Regions from separate parts of the Paenibacillus sp. EB106-05-06-XG162 genome, predicted to be linked through region 1. Evidence: riboswitches for the same ligand, from Rfam matches in the RefSeq annotation. Region 1 holds a riboswitch; each other region holds the start of a gene.

Region 1 (2,271 bases):
TAAATATTCTTTGTTTAAGTTTATATTTAAAAACCAACGCACTTGATCGGCCTTATCCGGCTGGATATCACCAGCTTTGTAGAAAAATGGCTTAGAACCAGAACCGCCACTGGTTGGACCGGTAATCGTTACAGTTTGCATATCTAAATTTGTATCTAAATTTGTTTCAACATCTTTCTTTTGATCCGTTGCTACATTAGTACCCCGAACTGTAAAATAAAATTGCCCTCTAATATTTTGAAGTTTCTCAACTGTATCCGTAAATGTGCATATCACATTTGTTGGCGTAATTTGAACAGTACCAAAATCAACGCCTTCTTCATTTTTTAACGGGATGGATGCACTAAATCCTTGCAATTCTGGAGGCAATGTTAATGTTAGTGTATCTCCAGTCTTCATCTGATTTCCGGATTTATCACTAAAGTTCACTGTGATTTGCGTCTGTTCACCATAATTTAGTTCCTTTTTGTCAATCGTAAAACGATCAACAAATCCAGTAGTATTCAATTCTTGTGCATTTGCGATCATAGGTACAAAGCTCTGACCTATCGTAAACATAAGTATCATGAGCGTTAAAAACATTGAAAATACTCTTTTTGACTGCCTTTTCATACTGTGTCCTCCTATTTTCTGTTTTCTCCTAGGCTGCATTTGGGCTAATCTATTATTTTCCCTTTAATAATCAGACGATGCGTTGGGTTTATCATGGGGTCACAAGTAACAAGTGTAATCTCCTTATCCTTGCCGTCAGGGTTAAGCACCCACACCTCATCTGGCTTGACGCGTAACTTTTCCGTTACTGTGTATTCGAACTGCTCTTTTCCATTATTGACCTTGATGTAATCCCCCACAGCCAGCTCGTCCAACCTGTTGAAATTCCTTCCATATGTACGATTTCGGTGACCCGCTATGGCATAATTCCCAACTTCACCAGCCTTGCCTGTATTAGCAATACTAGCGACGGTTTTCCTCATGTTGGCTTGCGTTGCTCCATGAAGGATGGGAAGCTTTAAGTCTATTTTGTCAATCGTCAGAATTCCTTCTGCAGCTTCATGCTCTGGAGACTTGACTGTTGTATTGTCTTCACTGCCTCGGATTGCGGGAAGGGTAGATGTAGGCTTCACGGCTCCCTTCTGTGCTTGCTCTGTAGGTTCTTCTGCGCTATCAATATTAAGAAGACTGTCCTGCCACTCCTTTAATAGCTGTTCCTGCTGATAATCTTGATACATCTCTGTCAGTTTTGGAGTTACCAATAACATGATTCCGATCACCATAAGCAGGATGGCCGTGATTTTTTTGTTCATTTTCCCTTTCTACCCTCCTCTTCTGTCCTTTCAACACAAAAACGCCCGACTGCATTAACGATGTTAATTGCGGCCGGACGATCATAAGTCATGAACTCTTAGATTCCTAAGCTTTGCGAGCTAATCTTTCGATTAGGGTGCCAAAATTATGTAATTGCCGTCAGTTCAGATATACCCTTAATACAGCATGGAGTATAGATAATGTGTTGCAAAACAGTATATACGAACCATTAGCATAACCCAATATATAACACGGATATATGAATGTCAATTTATGAAAATAAAAAAACTGAAAATTTTTCATGTTATTCAAAGATTTTTCATTATTTTTCAAAGGTCAACTTATTTGAATATCAATCCTTTATCTCAACCCAAAAAAACTAGGGCTAGTTGCCCTAGTTCTTTACGATATATTAGGATTCAGCTTTCTAATCCCTATACCTCTTTCCGCTTCAAATGCAGTAATCCTCCAATGAAGAATAGAATGAAACTGCACGTAATCGTAATCAGAATATTTTCGATCGGCAGCGTGAAGGCACCGAAGTCCATCTCACTATGTGTCAACATGGCCAGTGAAGGTTGTGCCCAAGGATAGTAAGGTCCGAACTGGGCAGAGTTGACGATCAGCATATTGGGCAACGTCAGTGCTACATTAATAGCCAGCGGTGCGGCAAAGCTGCTCCATCCGATCGATACCCATAATTGTAAAGCCGCGAGCGGCAGACAAGCGACCCAACCGCTGATGATAGCTGGAAGCGTCAACTCCCAGTTCATTCCTCCGGAAATATTATGAAAGCTTACTGACGCAGCTAGGGAAGCGAGCATGAGCAGTTGGGTAACCGCAAGCAGCAGCACAACAATACTGAACTTTGCCATAAATAAGCCCGTTCTAGATACGGGCAAGCATAGCAGTGATTTCCAGCCTCCGCCGCTATGTTCATATCTGCACACAAACGCAGAGAATATT
Region 2 (2,271 bases), on a different contig from region 1:
CCTAACAACAGTTTCGTTCGTTGGCCGCCGCTCAGCTTGCTGACATCACGCTCCATGCCGAGATCCAGAATGCCAAGTCCCGCAGCAACCTCTTCAATCCGAGCGTGGATTTGATAAAAATCCGAGTCTTCAAGCTGGCTATGCAGGTCGCCGTATTGCCGTAATAGGGTGTCTAGATCGTTGTCTGCCTCGGCCATGTTCTCGGCCATGCCCAGCATGCGCCGTTCGATCGCATACAAATGCGCGAATGCGCTTTGCAGATAGGCTGCAATCGTCGTGCCGGGCTGCAAATGAATATGCTGCTGCAGATAGCCTACTTTGATCTGCGGCATCCAATCGATGCGCCCGGCATCTGGCAAAATCTCGCCTGCGAGCAGACGGAGGAGGGTGGATTTCCCTGCACCATTGCCGCCGACCAGGCCGACATGCTCTCCGCGCAGCAGGCGGAAGCTGATCTCCCGAAAATTCAATTTATCTCCGTACATATGGGTAACTTCTTCAATGTTTAATAAACTCACTTGTGTTCTCTCCTTTTCAATTTAGCTTGTGCTACGGCTGAATCGAGAGAACAGCAGAATTCGCAATCTTCTGTTTCATAAGAAACACTTCATGGTTGTATGAACGATGAAATCGTTATTTTTCTATGGTGGTATATACAAAAAAGACGAGGTGAATACACCTCGCCCACGATCATATCGGTTTCGTAAGAAAGGGATTGGCTTTTATCTACTGTTCTCGGATTCACTTTAACGGTAAAAATGGGCAGACTTCTCCCGTGTTAAGGTAATTCTCTTCTAAGAACAGTCGACAAAATTTCCATATCCTTTCCACCTCATGCGTTAGATTTTATTGGTTACTTCTATAGTATATGCAATTCTCTTCAGATGAGTCAACCAACGAAGGATCACGTAGTTTAAAATAACTTTAGATTCAAGAATCCCAAAATCAATTGACTTTGCTTCTATAAGTAGCATATATTAGTCAATGTAAATAGTTCCTTTATCCTACTTTAGACCTACATAGTGTCCATCTGCAACGACTAGAATTATATATTTCGGCACACTAACCGAAAGGTTAGGTCGCAAAGCCTCGGAGTCTAATGGTCTTTGACCGATGATAGTCCAGCTGCAATTACATCGTTATTGCAGCCGGACTTTTTTGCGTTTCCAAGGAGCTGAAATAATATATTAATAGGAGGTAGACATGAGACGAGGTTTTAGACTTGTAGTGACATGGATGTTCATCTTGTCCGTATTCACCGGATTCATCCCTGGTACGTTATCGACGGGCTCTGCAGCGGCTTCGAACGATCTGGTCTGGCCGAATCCAGGCGCGGTCAATCTGACGAAGAAGGCCGAACCGACAGGCACGCCAGGGGAATGGAAAGTAACCCTAACGGTTGAAGGAAAGAACATTAAGAGTAGTTCGGACGTGGTTTTGGTGATTGACCGGTCCGGTAGCATGAAAGGGACTCGGATGTCCAAAGCGATTGAATCTGCAAAGAGTTTCGTGGACAGATTACTTATCAAAGATTCGGCAACAAGAATTGCTGCTGTATCTTTTGCGGGAGACGTAACAGATGTTTCGGGGTTTAAGGATGTCTCGCAGAAAGAAACGTTAAAGAAAGATATCGGAACCATTTCCCCTAATGGTGGTACGAATATTCAAGCGGGGATTCACCGTGCTAGAACGCTGTTGGAGTCTAGTAAAGCGGATAATAAAGTCATTGTTCTTTTAAGCGATGGAGAACCAACGTATAGCTTTGAGGCATCAAAGGTTGTAGATTATACATGGTCTGAAGGCAATGCATTTTCCAAAGCGCTTCAGGATTTTAACTACAATGACATTATTGGATATGGTAACGATTATTTGTTATATGATTATGGCTATTCGATAGGAAACGGGAAAAATAAGTATAAAGTTGATAATAATGGTATAGGTACAGTCTCTGAAGCTAAATTAGCTAAAGATGCCAATATTGATATCTATTCCATCGGACTTGAAGTAGGGAACAACAGCAACGCGACAAACGTACTGAAATATAGCCAGAATCGTGGTTACTACGCATCTACGAGTTCTGATTTAGAGAAGGTTTTTAAAGAATTATCCAGTAAGATTTCTTACGCTGCACAGAATGCGAAAGTCATTGATCCAATGGGCGACATGTTCGACAAAACCAAGGGACCTGAGGTTTCGCAAGGTACAATTAAATGGGACAACACAACAGAAACGATTACGTGGGAAATCGGGAACATCGTCGAAGGATCCCCA
Region 3 (2,271 bases), on a different contig from region 1:
TCGGACTGGACGACACAGGAACAGCTTCCACAGATTCTCCCGCAAGCAGATCGTCGCTCACAACCAATACGGGGCCATCATAAGCCAGTTCGGAGCGAATGTCCGGTGTCAATAACAGCACCTGTGTCTGGCTGTCTTCAAGCATGAATTTCGTACGTTCCGCAGGGTAATTCGGGTCGATTGGCAAATAGGCCGCCCCTGCCTTCAGAATGCCGAGGACCGAGACGATCATCTGCTTCGAAGCGCCGGACATAATCCCTACGATGTCCCCTCGCTGTACCCCTTGCCCCATGAGGACTCGAGCCAATCGATTGGATTGTTCGTCAAGCTGTCGATAGGTAAGTGTCTCTTCACCGCATACTACAGCTGCATGATCCGGCGTTCGGTCTACTTGCTCCTCGAATAATCTATGAATGGTCGTGTCTGCCTTAAAGTCTTGCTCTGTATGGTTAAATGCCTTCAGGATATGCTCCTTCTCATCGGCGTCCATGATATCAATCGATTCGACCGCCGCATGAGGCTCGTTGCACCACGACACCAAAATATTCTCTAAATGACGGAGTAAACGTTCAACCGTTGCACTACCAAACGCACACTCCCGATAAAGTGCCTCCACTTCAATCGTTTCGGCTTCGACCGTGAATTGAAGCCGAATGTCGCTTTCTTGCAGCAATGCACGATGCGAGAGTTCGATCGACTTCCCTATGCCTATTACCGAATTGGAAGGCAGTACATATCCCGTCTCCTCTTGCATCTCCTGCAGCTGTCCAAGCGACATTGAAAACGGCCGTTCTTGATTCATGACGGCCTGGGTTTGCTTCACCAGCGCATCCATTGCATGCGAGGAAGCCATATTCATATGAACAACAATAAGCTTATCCTCATCAGGTAAAAATGCAGCGTATGTGATCTCTTCGGTACGCATATAGCGATGAAGAAGTATAGACCATGACGAGTACAATACAGTGGATAAATCTACGCCCGCCGAATCACAAGCTTGATGAATTGAGCGCAATGACTTTTCCCGGAATGAGCGTCTGATGGTAGACACGTTCACGCGGTCAATCGATTTCGAGTCCGGGACAAGAAATGTTTTATTATCCACACCTTCCCATTTGTTATGCCAATGTTCCTGTACGGTGTCCATATTGGCTAGAATCAAAGACATCATTTCACTCCTTCTGCGTTGAACCCTATTTGAGCACAAAAAAACAACTCTACCGAAATAAGGTGAGTTGTTTGACGAAATAACAAGTACACTTTCGGCAGCTGGCTGGCTGATCAACAATAACTGTTCATGTAAGCCCCTATAGCTTTGCGTCTCCGACTTTCGACGGATTTGCCCGTTATTCATTTGTGTTCAAGAGGTTTTGATTTTAGTACAATGTACCTATTCTATTTTACTATGATATTTTCATTTTTCAACATGTTTCACTTTTTTTCAATGCATTTTCAAGAATTATCATAGTAACCATAGTCGTATCCGGCATCATCGAAGATAAACCGTAGAACTTCTCCTTCTGGGAAAGTGTAACCAAAATGATGATACCCTTCACCATGCTCTAAAGGCGGCGCATCCCCCGAGATTTTTGACAGTCTTGACGCAATCTTGCGTGCTTCCGTCAGATCGCCGTGCATCAGCGTATCATATGCTTTCTGGCCCGTAGGCTTTCGGACGATGACACGATTGTCTTGCGCGAAATACTTTACATAAGCGCCAAGCGTCTCGCTGATGAACCGAAGCGGCACATAGGTCAGTCCGTTCTTGTTCACGACTGCGGCGTCAATCGGAACGGATTTGCCGTTCACGGTTGCCTTCTTGTCCCCTTCCCGCAATTTTACCGGAATTTTGTTATCTTTCGTATGAAACATCACAATGCGTGTCTTCGGATCATAAGCAGAAACAAGCCATGCCGGATCCGTCAGCGCACGCAATTTTCTCCGGAAGCAAAACGGGAGCTGCCGATAGCAAGCTCCCGTTTTGTCTTATAAATTATTAATATGATAAACAATTAATAACAAAAGAAGCCGAAGACTCCTCGCTGTCCTTGTACCCGGTTCGGACCGTTTCCGCTCGGATCCGCATAGCACGCCGTTCTAGTCTTACTTCTTCCCCGTGTTGGAAACGTTCAGTTCCACATATGACTTTTCAATATACGTTAGAGTCTGTATATGTTTGATGATGTTGTTACTTAGGGTTACGATTATAAACACCAGGATAATACCGATCCATACTTTTCTCATGAATCCATGACGGATCTGCATAACGAA

What was found. A riboswitch is a leader RNA that binds a small molecule or an ion and turns the genes downstream of it on or off. The one in region 1 is predicted to bind cyclic di-GMP.
Region 2: it holds a riboswitch for cyclic di-GMP, as region 1 does, so the genes downstream of both, AC3WU2_RS17855 (MucBP domain-containing protein) here and AC3WU2_RS07990 (class D sortase) in region 1, are expected to answer to the same signal.
Region 3: it holds a riboswitch for cyclic di-GMP, as region 1 does, so the genes downstream of both, AC3WU2_RS29635 (non-ribosomal peptide synthetase) here and AC3WU2_RS07990 (class D sortase) in region 1, are expected to answer to the same signal.

The regions. Positions count from the first base shown of each region.
Region 1 is NZ_JBYTDT010000002.1:472,715-474,985, reverse strand. It holds gene AC3WU2_RS07995 (Cna B-type domain-containing protein) at 1-612, opposite strand, end outside; gene AC3WU2_RS07990 (class D sortase) at 657-1,304, opposite strand; cyclic di-GMP riboswitch class I at 1,370-1,456, opposite strand; gene AC3WU2_RS07985 (ABC transporter permease) at 1,740-2,271, opposite strand, start outside.
Region 2 is NZ_JBYTDT010000008.1:92,695-94,965, forward strand. It holds gene AC3WU2_RS17850 (ABC-F family ATP-binding cassette domain-containing protein) at 1-518, opposite strand, end outside; cyclic di-GMP riboswitch class I at 1,047-1,133, shown strand; gene AC3WU2_RS17855 (MucBP domain-containing protein) at 1,204-2,271, shown strand, end outside.
Region 3 is NZ_JBYTDT010000027.1:31,468-33,738, forward strand. It holds gene AC3WU2_RS29635 (non-ribosomal peptide synthetase) at 1-1,171, opposite strand, end outside; cyclic di-GMP riboswitch class I at 1,262-1,354, opposite strand; gene AC3WU2_RS29640 (copper amine oxidase N-terminal domain-containing protein) at 1,453-1,935, opposite strand; gene AC3WU2_RS29645 (DUF6080 domain-containing protein) at 2,104-2,271, opposite strand, start outside.